2 regions of the Kitasatospora sp. CM 4170 genome follow, and region 1 is predicted to be linked to the other one. Evidence: riboswitches for the same ligand, from Rfam matches in the RefSeq annotation. Region 1 holds a riboswitch; the other holds the start of a gene.
The links. Region 1 has a riboswitch for thiamine pyrophosphate ahead of RMN57_RS19420 (cytosine permease). Riboswitches for the same ligand answer to the same signal wherever they lie in the genome.
Positions count from the first base shown of each region.

Region 2: another riboswitch for thiamine pyrophosphate. It lies ahead of thiO (glycine oxidase ThiO); the one in region 1 lies ahead of RMN57_RS19420 (cytosine permease).

Region 1 covers NZ_CP134877.1:4,581,893-4,589,199, forward strand. Annotated here, with positions in the region: tRNA gene RMN57_RS19410 (tRNA-Ser) at 10-97, opposite strand; gene RMN57_RS19415 (trypsin-like peptidase domain-containing protein) at 160-1,839, opposite strand; TPP riboswitch at 2,090-2,238, shown strand; gene RMN57_RS19420 (cytosine permease) at 2,231-3,691, shown strand; gene RMN57_RS19425 (glycerophosphodiester phosphodiesterase family protein) at 3,775-4,641, shown strand; gene RMN57_RS19430 (ATP-binding protein) at 5,065-5,640, shown strand; gene RMN57_RS19435 (DUF5926 family protein) at 5,881-6,867, shown strand; gene RMN57_RS19440 (bifunctional DNA primase/polymerase) at 7,131-7,307, opposite strand, start outside.
Region 2 covers NZ_CP134877.1:2,919,891-2,927,197, forward strand. Annotated here, with positions in the region: gene metF (methylenetetrahydrofolate reductase [NAD(P)H]) at 1-693, opposite strand, end outside; gene RMN57_RS11840 (polyprenyl synthetase family protein) at 936-2,042, shown strand; gene thiE (thiamine phosphate synthase) at 2,080-2,739, opposite strand; gene RMN57_RS11850 (Rv2175c family DNA-binding protein) at 2,736-3,101, opposite strand; gene RMN57_RS11855 (FAD-dependent oxidoreductase) at 3,177-4,382, opposite strand; TPP riboswitch at 4,468-4,580, shown strand; gene thiO (glycine oxidase ThiO) at 4,582-5,742, shown strand; gene thiS (sulfur carrier protein ThiS) at 5,739-5,948, shown strand; gene RMN57_RS11870 (thiazole synthase) at 5,952-6,767, shown strand; gene pknB (Stk1 family PASTA domain-containing Ser/Thr kinase) at 6,937-7,307, shown strand, end outside.

The sequences.
Region 1 (7,307 bases):
TCCTACCAGCGGAGAGCGTGGGATTCGAACCCACGGTGACGGGTCACGCCACGACAGTTTTCAAGACTGTTCCCTTAGGCCGCTCGGGCAGCTCTCCAGGCGGAGGTCAGCCTAACGGTTTCGGCGGGGTTCGGTGCACACGGTTTTCGGAGGCGGCGGTCAGTTGTCGCCGACGCGCTCGCTGAGGGTGACCTTGGTGGTGAACGTCTGGCCGTTGCGGGTGTACTCGACGTCGACGGTCTCGTTGGGCTTGTGGGTCCAGATGCGGCTCACCAGGGCGGGGCCGTTGTCGATCGGGACGCCGCCGAGCTTGGTGATGACGTCGCCCGGCTTGAGGCCGGCCTTGTCGGCCGCGCCGCCGGGGGTGACGGCGGGGGTGCCCTGGATGTCGCGGGTCTGGATCTGCGCGCCCTCGCCCTTGTAGTCGTCGTTGCGGAGCACGTCGAGCTTGGCGTAGACGGGCTTGCCGGTCTTGATCAGGGTCTCGCCGACCCACTTGGCCTGGTTGATCGGGATGGCGAAGCCGAGGCCGATGCTGCCGGCCCGGCCGGTGCTGGAGGTGTTGGACTGGATCGCCGAGTTGATGCCGACCACCGCACCGGTGGAGTCGAGCAGCGGGCCGCCGGAGTTGCCGGGGTTGATCGACGCGTCGGTCTGAAGGGCGTTCATGTACGAGGACTGGGCGCCGGTCTCGTCGCCGGAGGCGACCGGGCGGTCCTTGGCGCTGATGATGCCGGTGGTGACGGTGGACTCCAGGCCGTACGGGGCGCCGATGGCGATGGTGGAGTCGCCGACGTTGACCTTGTCGGAGTCGGCCAGCGGAAGCGGCGTCAGCTTGCCCTTGGGCGGGGTGTCCAGCTTCACCACGGCGACGTCGTAGCCCTCGGCGCGGCCGAGCACGGAGGCGGCGTAGGAGCTGCCGTCGGCGAACTTGACCGTCAGCTTGCCGCCGTTCGAGGCGGGCGCGACGACGTGGTTGTTGGTGAGGATGTGGCCCTCGGTGTCGAAGACGAAGCCGGTGCCGGTGCCGGACTCGCCGTTGCCCTGGGCCTTGATGGTGACGACGCTGGGCAGCGCCTTCTGCGCGATGCCGGCCACCGAACCGGGGGCGGGCTCGTTCTTCTGCGGGCTGCTGGCCTGGACGGTGGTGCTGCGGTGGTCGTCCGCGGAGGCGACGCTCCTGCCGTCGCGGTCGGCGACGGTCACGCCCACCGCGCCGCCGGCCACACCGGCGACGAGGGCGACGGCGGCGATCAGGGCCACCAGGCCGCCGCGCTTCTTGCGCGGGCCGCCGGGCCCGGGGGCGCCGGGGAGGTCGGACGGGTAGCCGAGCGGGCCGCCCGGGTAGCCGGGGCCGGCGGGGCCACCGGGGGCACCGGGGGTGACGTCGTGCGCGCCCCAGCCGCCGAGCGGCTGGCCGGCGCCGAACGGGTGGTGCTGACCGGTCGCGCCGGGGGCGGCGGGCGCACCCGGGGCGGCGTACGGGTCGTGGGCCGCGGCAGCGGGCGCCGCGTACGGGTAGCCGGCCGGCGCGGCGGGCGGCAGGACCGGCGGCGGGGCGTCGATGTACCCGGTGTCGGCCACGGCCGGGGCGGCGGCCGGAGCGGCCGGGACGGCCGGCTCGGGGGCGCTGACCTTGCTGAACGCCAGCGTCGGCGTGGACCCGCCGGCCGCCGGGGCGGCGGGCGCGGCCTCGGCCAGCGTGTAGTCGGCCTCGGGCGCCGCTGCGGGGGCGGGCGCGAACTGCGCCGAACCGTCAGGAACGGGACCAACCACCCCCTGGCCGGAGGGCTGCTCCCCCTGCGGCCCGGTGGACCCAACCTCGCGCTCGGTGCTCACGGACGACCTCCATAGCTGACAGGACCAACAACCATAGTTTTTCGCACACCCGATTCGATTGTCGTAAGGACCCTTCTGAAGAACTCATAAGAATCCTTAGCCCGGTCCAACAGCACGTGCCGGAGCCACCGCGGCGCCCCCCGCGCAACCCCCTGCCGCGCCCCCGCGCCGACGGCGCGCCGTCCCGCGATGCGGACCGCCGGGACCACGGCCTTGGCGTTCCCCACCTGGGCGGTTAGCCTGTCGCTCCAAACTGACACGCGGGAGCTTGGACCCACCAGGCTGAGAGTGCGCCGGTCGACCGTACGCCACGGGCTCCGTGGCCGGACCGTCGAGGGGGCGCAGACCGCCGGAACCTGTCCGGGTAATGCCGGCGTAGGGAGTATCGGCCATGCCGTCTGCTTCGCCATCCTCTTCTTCGGGCGCGCCCGCGTCCAAGAATCTCCCCGAGTCGTCCACGACCGTTCACTCCGACGCCACGGCCTCCGCCGGCGGTTCCACCGCGGTGCTGGACCGCCCGGAGCGGGACGGCCGGGGCGAGCGGGTGGAGGCCCCGCTCGTGCTGGACACCGAGCCGCCGCGCACCCTGCGCTTCCGGGACCACTTCGCGCTCTGGATGAACCTCGGCGTCAGCCTGATCGGCTTCACCACCGCCGCCACCGTGCTCGGCGCCCCCGGCAGCGAGCTGTCGCTGGCCGCCGCGGTGACCGCGATCGTGGCCGGCACGGTGGTCGGCACCGCGATGCTCGGCGTCGCCGCGCTGATCGGGGCCCGCACCGGCGCGCCCGCGATGGCCAACCTGCGCGGGCTGTTCGGGACGAGGCTCTCGTACGTGCCCACGGTGCTGAACATCGTCCAGTGCATCGGCTGGGGCGTGTACGAGCTGCTGGTCATCGCGATGGGCGCGCAGACCGTGGCGCACACCGAGGGCTACCGCTGGGTGTTCGTGGTGCTGGCCGGCGCGGTGACCACCGCGCTGACCATCTGGCCGCTGGGGGCGATCGCGGTGCTGCGCCGCTTCGTCGCCGCGGCCGTGGCGGTCGCGATGGTGTACTTCACCGTCCAGCTGGGCCGCCACGGCGTCCCGGACCCGGGCGCGGGCAACTGGCACGGGTTCCTCAGGGCCACCGACGCGATGATCGCCGTCTCGATCTCCTTCGTGCCGCTGGCCGCCGACTACACCCGCCACTCCCGCACCCCGCGGGCGGCGTTCTGGGGCAGCTTCTCCGGCTACACGATCGCCCAGGTCTGGTGCTACGTGCTCGGCCTGTTCGCGCTGCTGCAGGCGGACGGTGACGCGACCAGGATCTTCGACTCGTTCCTGGGCGTCTGGGCCGGCTGGCTCTTCCTTCTGGTGCTGGTGCTGCGCGAGACCGACCAGTCCTTCGCCAACGTCTACTCGACCGCGATGTCGGTCCACAACCTGCTGCCGAAGGTCGACCGCCGGGTGCTGACCGGCGCGACCGGCCTGCTGATCACCGTCCTGGCGCTGCAGATCACCGAGTTCACCGACTCGTACTACGCCTTCCTCGGCCTGATCGGCTCGGTCTTCGTGCCGATGTTCGCGGTGCTGGCGGTGGACTACTTCCTCGGCGCCGGCCGGCGCGGCTGGAACCTCGCCGCCGACGCGCCGTCCCGCTGGCTGATGCTGCTGCCGTGGGCGCTCGGCTTCGCGGTGTACCAGCTGATCGCGCCGACCGCGATCGCCGGCTGGTGGACGGACTTCTGGACCTCCGTCCAGGAGGCCCTGCACTTCACCCCGCAGGAGTGGACCTCGGCCTCGCTGTTCGGCTTCCTGGTGCCCGCGCTGGCCACCTGGGCGCTCACGCCGCTGACCCGCGGCCGGCGCTGACCGCCCGCCCGCACCCGAAGACGGCCCCGCGGATTGGGGCCGTCTTCGCTTCCGCTTCACTTCCGACGCTTATCGTTGACGCCGTGACCAGCCCTGATCTCTCGCCTGCGGCGGCGCGCACCGCGCCGCCCGTCCAGGTGATCGCCCACCGCGGTTCCTCGCACGCCCTGCCCGAGCACACCCTTGCGGCCTACCGCCGGGCACTGGAGGAGGGCGCGGACGCGGTCGAGTGCGACGTCCGGGTGACCGCCGACGGCCGGCTGGTCTGCGTCCACGACCGCCGGATCGGCCGGGTGTCGGACGGCCGCGGCACGGTCTCCGCGATGACGCTGGCGCAGCTGGAGGCGCACGACTTCGGCGCCTGGAAGACCGGCGTGCCGAGCCGGGACCCGGAGCTGCGCGAGGTGCTGCGGCTGGAGAGCCTGCTGGAGCTGGTCGCGGACTGCGGCCGGCCGGTGGACCTGGCGATCGAGACCAAGCACCCGGTCCGGTTCCGCGGCCGGGTCGAGAGCGAGCTGCTGCGGATGCTCGACCGGTTCGGGATCGGCGGCGCCCACGGAGCCGGTGCGCCGGGAGCCGCTGCGCAGGCCGACGGCCCCGGGGGCGACCGTCCGCGGGCACGCATCATGAGCTTCTCCTCGCTGGCCCTGGCCCGGGTGGCCGCCGCCGCACCGCAGTACCCGCGGGTGTTCCTGTTCGAGCGGATGCTGCCGCTGCAGGGCCGGCTGCGGCCGGGCGCGGCGCTGCCGGGCGGCGCGCGGATCGCCGGCCCCGGCATCGACCTGGTGCGGGCCAAGCCCCGGCTGGTCACCCGGCTGCGCGAGCTGGGCCACGAGGTGCACGTCTGGACCGTCGACGAGCCGGACGACGTGGAGCTCTGCCTGGAGCTGGGCGTGTCGGCGATCATCACCAACCGCCCGGCGGAGGTGCTGGCCCAGCTCGGCCGGTGACGGTCCGGCCCGCTCGGCCGGTGACGGTCCGGCCCGGCGGGCGCCCCGATCGCCCCGCCTGCCCCGGCTGCCCCGGCTGCCACGCCTGCCCCGGCCGCCACGGCCGCCACGGCCGCCACGGCCGCCACGGCCGCTTCGGCCACCGTCCACCGGGCCGTCGCGCGGCGCTTCAGTTGATCGTCTTGGTAGGGACTCAAACCTTCCGCTGTCGCTTTTCTGCCGTGGATTCTGCGTTTCACGACAGAGGGTGAGCGGTGAATCACCTGTCGCGCACCGTGTGTCGCCCGGCTCGAAATGTCCGACCGGGATCGCCGTGCGGTCGTTTCCGACGCATTACCAAGGGGCATCCATCCCTCGGCATACGCTGAAGGAGGTCCGGGGGTGGCGTTGATGGTGGCGCGTGAAGTGCCGACTTCATCGACCATGGCAGTGCCGCACGGCCCAGCGAGTGTCGGGGTCGCACGGCGCCGACTGCGTCGAGATCTGGGTGACCGGCAGATACCGGAACCGGTCATTGATGATGCTGTTCTGATCCTTTCCGAACTGTTGAGCAATGCCTGTCGTTACGCCCGGCCGCTCGGGCCGCTGCCCGTGCTCGGCCGCAGTGCCCGCGCCGAGGCCGTGGGCCAGGTGCTGGTCGGCGTCCCCTCCGGGGCGGCCGGCGGTGCGGCCCGACCCGGCAGATCGGACGACCGCTCGCAGGAGCGGTCCCGGGACGTCGAGGACGTGGGTGCCGACGACGGCGGCATCCTGGTCCGCTGGCAGATGCACGCGGACGGCGTCCTCACCCTGGAGGTGACCGACGGCGGGGCACAGACCCGGCCGTCCCCGGCCAGCCCGTCGCTGACCTCGCGCGGCGGCCGCGGCCTGAGCATCGTGGACCAGCTGGCGAGCGACTGGGGCGTGCGCGACGCGCCCGGCGAGGTGACGGTGTGGGCGGCGCTGCCCGCCCGGGCCCGCCACGCCCGCCGCACCGGCGGTGATGCCCGCAGCGCCTGACGGCCGACCGGTTCGCCGGCCCGGGCCTCTCCCGGCCCGCGGCCAGGGCGATCCGCAGGCCCCGGGAGCCGCCGGCCCCGCGGCCCGCAGGCGCAGGCCGAGCGGGCCCGCAGGCCGAACCGGCCCGCGGAGCTGCCCACCGCGCCCCACCGCCCCAGGCCCCGGCGTGTGCCCACGCGCCGGTGGAACGTCAGTAGGCTGCCCGGAGCACAACACCACCGTCCCCGGGAGAGCCGCACCATGGGCAAGAAGGCCGCCAAGAAGGCGCCGCAGCGCAGCCAGTCCACCACCGCCGTCACGGGCGAGATCCCCGTGGTCGGGGCCCGCGAGAACTGCCCCTGCGGTTCGGGCCGCCGTTACAAGGCGTGCCACGGCCGCGAGGCCTCGCACGCCGTGCAGGAGCTGGTGCACCGCCCGTTCGAGGGCCTGCCGGGCGAGGCCGACTGGGTGGCGCTGCGCGAGCTGGTGCCGGCCGCGACCGTCCCGCTGACGCTGGCCGCCGGGGTCGCCGAGACCGCCACCGGCGAGGTGCCGTCGGTGACGCTGGCCACCGTCCTGCCGCTGGCCTGGCCGGCCCTGCGCCGCCAGGACGGTTCGATCCTGCTCGGCCTGCAGACCCAGTCGTCCTCCGGCGACCTCAGCCGCGACCTGGCCGACGCGCTGGAGCTGGCGCTGGCCGCCGAGCCGGGCTCGCCGGTGCCCGCCCGCCGTACCGTCCCGGGCGGCCGCCGCCTGCAGGACCTGCTGGACCTGCAGGCCGAGTTCGCGCCCGCCGTGCACACCGGCTTCGAGTTCTGGCTGGAGGACGCCGAGACCGCCACCGGCGAGGTGGCCGCGTCCCTGGAGCGCGCCAACGCCTCGGCCATCCCGACCGAGAAGCTGAGCGGCGTCGACTCCGCCTACTGGTGCGGCACCCCGGACAAGAACCACCTCCGCTGGGTGATGACCGTGCCGGAGGAGCAACTGCTGGACGCGCTGGCCCGGCTGACCGCCGCCGACAAGTCCTCGCTCGGCCCGGACACCCGCCTGGTCGGCTCGTTCCGCGCGCACGGCCTGACCGTTCCGGTCTGGGACCTGCCGCTCGCCATGACGGCCGCCGACTGCGAGAAGCCCGCCGCCGAGTTCGCCGAGCGGCTCGCCGAGACCCTCGCCGACGAGCAGCCGCTGACCGCCGAGGAGCGCCGCGCCCGCGCGAACCTGGTGAACCGTCAGGTCACCTTGAACTAAAGGCGACCGGGATCCGGGTGATACGCGTCACATTGTCCGTCCGAACGGCAATTTCCGGACGGCCAGGGCATCTTGGAAATTGGCGTAGCCGCGGATCCTTGTTACTGTCTAAAGAGTCCGGTCGCTGGTGCATCCCCCGTCGCCAGCGGCCGGATCTTTTGTTTTCCGCCGGGGCCGCCCCGGTTGCACCGTGTCCGATCAACTTTCCGGGCACCGTGGCCGCAGCCCGTACGCCCCGCGCCGGCACGGCCCGTCCGCGGCCGTCAGTACGCCGAGCGGCCGCTGTCCAACCGGACCGCCGCCTCGACCAGTTCGCCGAGCAGCGGCCCCACCTGGGGCAGCCAGACCCCGCCGTCGGCCGCCGGGCGGGGCGCGAGCACCCAGCGCACCCGGCTCCCCGTCCCGCCGCCGGGCGGCAGCGGCAGGAAGCCGCCCGACCC
Region 2 (7,307 bases), 1.7 Mb from region 1:
GCGCTCCAGCTGCTTGGCGTTGGTGACCGGCATGATCTCCGGGATGATCGGCGCGTGGCAGCCCGCCGCGGTGACCCTGTCCCGCAGCCGCAGGTAGTCGTCGACCTCGAAGAACATCTGGGTGATCGCGTAGTCGGCGCCGGAACGGATCTTGGCCACGAAGTGCCGGATGTCCTCGTCCCAGTCGGTCGAACGCGGGTGCATGTTCGGCGAGGCCGCGACGCCCACGCAGAAGTCGCCGATCCCCTTGATCAGCTCCACCAGCTCGTACGCGTAGGTGACGCCCTCCGGGTGCTTGACCCACTCGCCCATCGGGTCGCCGGGCGGGTCGCCCCGCACCGCGAGGACGTTGCGCACGCCCTGGTCGGCGTACTGGCCGATGATGTTGCGCAGCTCGGCGACGGAGTGGTCGACCGCGGTCAGGTGCGCGACGGGCGTCAGCGTGGTCTCGGTGGCGATCCGGCCGACCATGTTGACGGTGCGCTCGCGCGAGGAGCCGCCGGCCCCGTACGTCATGCAGACGAAGTTGGGGTCGAGCGGTTCGAGCCTGCGGATGGCGTCCCAGAGGCGCTGTTCGCCGACCTCGGTGCGCGGGGGCATGAACTCGAAGGAGAAGGACCGCTTGCCGGCCGCCAGAAGCTCGCGGACCGTCAACGCGCGGTCGGTTCTGGTGGAAGCGATGCCGAGTGCCATGCTGGCAGGTTAACCACCGGTCGCAGGGCCCGGACAACTCGATCCCAGTAATTGAGACAAGCGGTGGACACCGTTCCGGATACGCCCGGAGGCCCGCGGAACCGGCCCCGGGACCGGGCGGCCCCGCCCTGCGGACCTGATCCGGCCCGGGCGGATCCACCCGGCGGCCCCTGGTCCGTACGGGTGTTCCCGGCCGCCCGGCTAGGCTTGCTGCACCCCAGCGAAACCTCCGGAGCCTCATCGTGACCTCGTCCAGCAACCGGCCGGCCAACCCGATTGACGTGGAGGACGTGCGCGAGCGCGTCAACGCAGCCCTGGCCGGCTTCATGGACGGCCAGTCGGCCCTGCTCGGCAAGATCTCGCCCCAGCTGGCCCCCGCGACCGAGGCCCTGCGCGACTTCCTGCTCGACGGCGGCAAGCGGCTGCGCCCGGCGTTCTGCTACTGGGGCTGGCGCGGGGCGGGCGGCCCGGCCGCCGGCGAGGGCATCGCCAACGCGGCGGCGGCCCTGGAGCTGCTGCAGGCCAGCGCGCTGGTCCACGACGACCTGATGGACCGCAGCGACACCCGGCGCGGCCTGCCCTCGGTGCACCGCCGCTTCGAGGCGCTGCACCGCGAGCACGGCTGGCGCGGCGACCGCGAGCAGTACGGCGCCTCGGCCGCGGTGCTGCTCGGCGACCTGCTGCTGATCTGGTGCGACGAGCTGTTCCTGCGCTCCGGCCTGGACCCGGCCGCGGTGCTGGCCGCCAAGCCGATGTTCGACCTGATGCGCACCGAGGTCATGGTCGGCCAGTACCTGGACGTGCTGGAGCCGGTCGCCGGCGACTCCACCGACGGGGGCGCGCTGGAGCGGGCCCAGACGGTGCTGCACTACAAGTCGGCCAAGTACACCATCGAGCGGCCGCTGCAGGTCGGCGCGCTGCTCGCGGGCGCCCCGACCGGGCTGGTCGAGGCGTACGGGGCGTTCGGTCTGCCGCTGGGCGAGGCGTTCCAGCTCCGGGACGACCTGCTGGGCGTCTTCGGCGACCCGGCGGTCACCGGCAAGCCGGCCGGGGACGACCTGCGCGAGGGCAAGCGGACCCTGCTGGTCGCCCACGCGATGCGCGCCCTGCCGGCCGCCGACGCCCGGCACCTGGACGAGCGGCTCGGCGCGCCGGACCTCGCGCCCGAGGAGGTGGCCCGGCTGCGCGGGCTGATCGAGCGCAGCGGCGCCCCCGAGCGGGTGGAGCAGCGGATCACCCAGCTGATGCGCCAGTCGCTCGCCGCGCTGGAGGCCGCGCCGCTCGCCGACGAGCGGGCCCGCGAGGTGCTGCTGGCGCTGGCCGAGGCCGCCACCGTCCGCAAGTACTGAGACGTACCGGCCGGGACGGCGGCGGCCCCACCGTAGGTCAGGCGCGCAGGCGCCGGGCGAGCTCGGCGGCGGCCGCCCGAGGGTCGTCCGCGGCGGTGATCGCGCGCACCACCACGACGCGGCGGGCGCCGGCGGCCAGCACCTCGTCCAGGTTGCCCAGGTCGATGCCGCCGATGGCGAACCACGGCCGGTCGGTGGGCTGCTTCGCCGCGTACCCGACCAGGCCGAGGCCCGGTGCGTGGCGGCCCGGCTTGGTCGGGGTGGGCCAGACCGGGCCGGTGCAGAAGTAGTCCACGCCGGGCTCGGCGATCGCCGCGTCCACCTCGGACTCGGCGTGGCACGAGCGCCCGATGATCACGTCCTCGCCGAGGATCGCGCGGGCGGCCGGCACCGGCAGGTCGTCCTGCCCCAGGTGCAGCACGTCCGGGCGGGCGGCGTGCGCGACGTCGGCCCGGTCGTTGACGGCGAGCAGCTTGCCGTGGCGGCGGCAGGCGTCGGCGAACACCTCCAGCGCGGCCAGCTCCTGCTTGGCCTCCAGGCCCTTGTCGCGGAGCTGGACGATGTCCACCCCGCCGGCCAGCGCGGCGTCCAGGAACTCCGCGAGGTCGCCCTGCTCGCGTCGGGCGTCGGTGCAGAGGTAGAGCCGGGCGTCGGCGAGCCGCCGGCGGGCCTCCGCGCCGGGCGTCGCGGTGGTCACAGCGCCATCGCCTGGGCGCGGCGCTTCACCTCGGTCGCGCGGTTCTCCCAGAGCGCCTGGACCGGGGTGCCGGGCAGCGACGGGTCCTCGGTGAACATCCACTCGAGGATCTCCTCGTCGCTGAACCCGCTGTCGCGCAGCACGGTCACCGTGCCGATCAGGTGCTTGACGGGGCCGGCGTCGTCGATGAAGGCGGCCGGGACCTGCAGCGACCGGTTGGGGCCGCGGCGGACCGCGATCAGGTCACCCTTCTTGACCATGTTGCGGACCTCGGTGACCACGACGCCCCACCGCTCGGAGATGTCGGGCAGGTACAGCCACTCGGGGACCAGGGACTCAATCTTGGCTTCGATCTCACTCACGGCACCAGACTGCCACCTCCGCGGCCCGCGGCGCACCAACCGGCCGCCCGCGCCACCCCGCGACGGCCGCCCGCGCTACCCCGCGACGGCCGCCTTCAGCGGCACCGACGGGTCCGCCGCCCGGGCCGGATCCAGCACCGCGCCGCGCTCGACCAGTCGGCGGGCCTGGGTGAGGTCGCGCGGGCGGTCCACCGTGAGCACGGCCCGCAGCGCGCCCTCGCGCAGCCAGAGCACGGCCCAGGTCGGGTCCTGCGGCGAACCGCGCCAGACCAGCTCGTCCCCCGCGTCGTGCCGGCCGACGTACTGGACCATCCGGCCGAACTGCTCCGACCAGAAGTACGGCACCGGGTCGTAGGGCGCGTCCGCGCCGAGCACCGAGGCGGCCGCGGCCTGGCCGGACTGCAGCGCGTGGTCCCAGTGCTGGACGGTCAACCGGGCGCCGGTGCGGGCGGACGGGTAGTTCGCGCAGTCGCCGACCGCGAAGACGCCGGGCAGGCCGGTGCGCAGCCGGTCGTCCACCACGACGGCGCCGGCCGCGTCCAGCTCGACGCCGGAGCCGGCCAGCCAGCCGGTCGCCGGGCGGACGCCGATGCCGACCACCACCTCGTCGGCCGGCAGGTGCGAGCCGTCCGCCAGCAGCACCGCGCCCGGCTCGACGGCCGCCACGGCGGCGTCGCAGCGCAGCTCCACCCCGGCCTCGGCGTACCAGGCGGCCATCGCCCGGCCGATCCCGGTCGGCAGCGCGCCGGGCACCGGCGCCGGGCCGGCCTCCACCACGGTGACCCGGCAGCCGGCCGCGCGGGCCGCGGTGGCCACCTCGGCGCCGATCCAGCCGGCTCCGACCAGCACCAGCCGCAGGCCCGGGCGGAGCAGGGCCCGCAGCGCCAGCGCATCGTCCAGGGTGTGCAGCAGGTGCGCGCGCTCGGCGCCCGGCAGCACCCGCGGGGCGGCGCCGGTGGCGATCACCAGTGCGCCGTACGGCAGGTCGCCGCCGTCGGTGTGCAGCACGCCCGGGGTCAGCCCGGTGGCGCGGCGGCCGGTGAGCAGCTCGATGCCGAGGTGCGCGAAGTCGATGTCCAGCGGGGTGTCGTCGGCCTTGCCCAGCAGGACCTGCTTCGAGAGCGGCGGCCGGTCGTACGGCGCGTGCGGCTCCTCGCCCACCAGGACGATCCGCCCCCGCCAGCCGCCCCGCCGCAGCCCGGAAGCGCAATGCGCCCCGGCCAGCCCGGCGCCGACCACGACCACCTGATCCGTACCGCTCAGATCTGCCACGCCCGTCACCCTACTGGCGTTCGGTGCCGGCGCCGGAGCCCGTCCCACCCTTCGTACGCACCTTCAGCCGTGACCAGGCCCGGAGTTAAGGTGGGGGCACCATCGCGGGAGCCCGGCGTACCGGGCTGAGAGGCGGGCTGGCACGGCCCGCGACCGTCCGAACCTGATCCGGGTCATACCGGCGAAGGGAGAAGCGACTTTGACACGCTTGGCAGCGGGCACCCGCGTCGACGTCCTGGTGATCGGCGGCGGCATCATCGGCCTCGCCGTCGCCTGGCGGGCGGCCCAGCGCGGGGTCGGGCGCGTACTCGTGGTCGACCCGGACCCCGGGGGCGGCGCCGCCCGGGTCGCGGCCGGCATGCTCGCCCCGGTCACCGAACTCCAGTACGGCGAGGAGCCGTTGCTGCGCCTCGGGATGGCCTCGAACGAGCGGTACGCCGACTTCGCGGCCGACCTCGCGGAGGCGAGCGGCGGCGCGGACACCGGCTACCGGCGCTGCGGCACGCTGGCCGTCGCGCTCGACTCCGACGACCGCGAGGAGCTGCGCGAGCTGCACGCCTTCCACCGGCGGCTCGGCCTGGACTCGCAGTGGCTGACCGGGCGGGAGGCCCGCAAGCTGGAGCCCATGCTGGCGCCCGGCGTCCGCGGCGGCCTGCACGTCGCCGAGGACCACCAGGTGGACGGCCGCCGGCTGCTGGCCGCGCTGGAGCGGGCCTGCGAGGCCGCGGGCGTCCTCGTGCACCGCACCGGGGCGGCGGAGCTGCTGGTCGAGCACGACCGGGCGGTCGGCGCCCGGCTGACCACCGGGGAGGTGGTGACCGCGGGGCGGACCGTACTCGCCGCGGGCCCGTACAGCCACCGGCTGCCCGGCCTGCCGCCGGGCGTGCTGCCCGCGATCCGCCCGGTCAAGGGCCAGATCCTGCGGCTGCACATCCCCGAGCCGTACCGTCCGTTCCTGTCCCGCAACGTCCGCGCGGTGGTGCGCGGGCAACACCTCTACCTGGTCCCGCGCGAGAACGGCGAGCTGGTGATCGGCGCGACCAGCGAGGAGCAGGGCTACGACACCACCGTCACCGCCGGCGGCGTCTACGAGCTGCTGCGCGACGCCCACAACCTGGTCCCCGGGATCACCGAGCTGCCGCTGGTGGAGACCTCCGCCGGACTCCGCCCGGGCTCACCGGACAACGCGCCGCTGCTCGGGCCGACCGCCCTGCCCGGCCTGGTCGCCGCGACCGGCCACTACCGCAACGGCGTGCTGCTCACCCCGGTCACCGCCGACCTGCTCGCCGAGTACCTGGTCACCGGCACCGTCCCGGCCCTCGCCGAGCCCTTCTCCCCCACTCGCTTCACCACGAAGGTCCCCGCATGAGCGACATCCCCCTCACCGTCAACGGCCGGCCCCGCGAGGTGCCCGCAGCGACCACGCTCGCCGAGGTGGTGGCCACCCTGAGCCAGGCCCACTCCGGCGTCGCCGCCGCGCTCAACGAGGCCGTGGTGCCGCGCAGTTCGTGGCCGGACACCCGGCTCTCGGCGGGCGACCGGATCGAGATCCTCACCGCCGTCCAGGGGGGCTGACCGATGGCCGACACCACCCTCGACGACAAGGACGTCCTCACCATCGCCGGGACGGCCTTCGGCTCCCGCCTGATCATGGGCACCGGCGGCGCCCCCAGCCTGGAGATCCTGGAGCAGGCGCTGCGGATCTCCGGCACCGAGCTGACCACCGTGGCGATGCGCCGGGTCGACCCCGGCACCCAGGGCTCCGTCCTGGACGTGCTGACCCGCAACGGTATCCGGGTGCTGCCCAACACGGCCGGCTGCTTCACCGCCGGCGAGGCCGTGCTGACGGCCCGGCTGGCCCGCGAGGCGCTCGGCACCGACTGGGTGAAGCTGGAGGTCATCGCCGACGAGCGGACCCTGCTGCCGGACCCGATCGAGCTGCTCGACGCCGCCGAGACGCTGGTCGACGACGGCTTCACCGTCCTGCCGTACACCAACGACGACCCGGTGCTGGCCCGGAAGCTGGAGGACGTCGGCTGCGCGGCGATCATGCCCCTGGGCTCGCCGATCGGCTCCGGCCTGGGCATCCGCAACCCGCACAACTTCCAGCTGATCGTGGAGAGCGCCAACGTCCCGGTCATCCTGGACGCCGGCGCCGGCACCGCCTCGGACGTCGCGCTGGCGATGGAGCTGGGCTGCGCCGCCGTGATGCTCGCCTCGGCGGTGACCCGCGCCCAGGACCCGGTGCTGATGGCCGAGGCGATGCGGCACGCCGCCGAGGCCGGCCGGCTCGCCCACCGGGCCGGCCGCATCCCGCGCCGCTTCCACGCCGAGGCCTCCTCGGCGATGGCCGGCCGGGCCGACCTGGACACCCGCGAGCGCCCGGCGTTCTGACGGGGCCCGGGGCCCGCGGCGGGGAACGCCCCCGGCCACGGGCCCCGGCCACCGGCCCTCCGTTGCCGGACACGCCCGGCAACGGCGCACTGTCACAGCCCGGCCACGAAGCCCGGCACGCGCCCCCCGGGGCGGCGCCGGGCCCGGGCCCCGCCACTAGACTCGCCGGGTGGACAAGGCGGACATGGCACTGCACGACCCCCTGATCGGATCCCTCCTCGACGGCCGCTACCGGGTCGAGCAGCGCATCGCGTCCGGCGGGATGTCCACCGTCTACAAGGGCACCGACACCCGGCTCGACCGGGTCGTCGCCCTCAAGGTGATGCAGCCCTCGCTGGCTGGCGACGAGGGCTTCACCGGCCGGTTCATCCGCGAGGCCAAGGCGGTCGCCCGGCTCGCGCACCCCAACGTGGTCAACGTCTTCGACCAGGGCGCCGACGGCGGCACCGTCTTCCTCGCCATGGAGTACGTGCCCGGCCGCACCCTGCGCGACCTGCTGCGCGACCGCGGCGCGCTGTCCATCCGGGCCACGCTGGACGT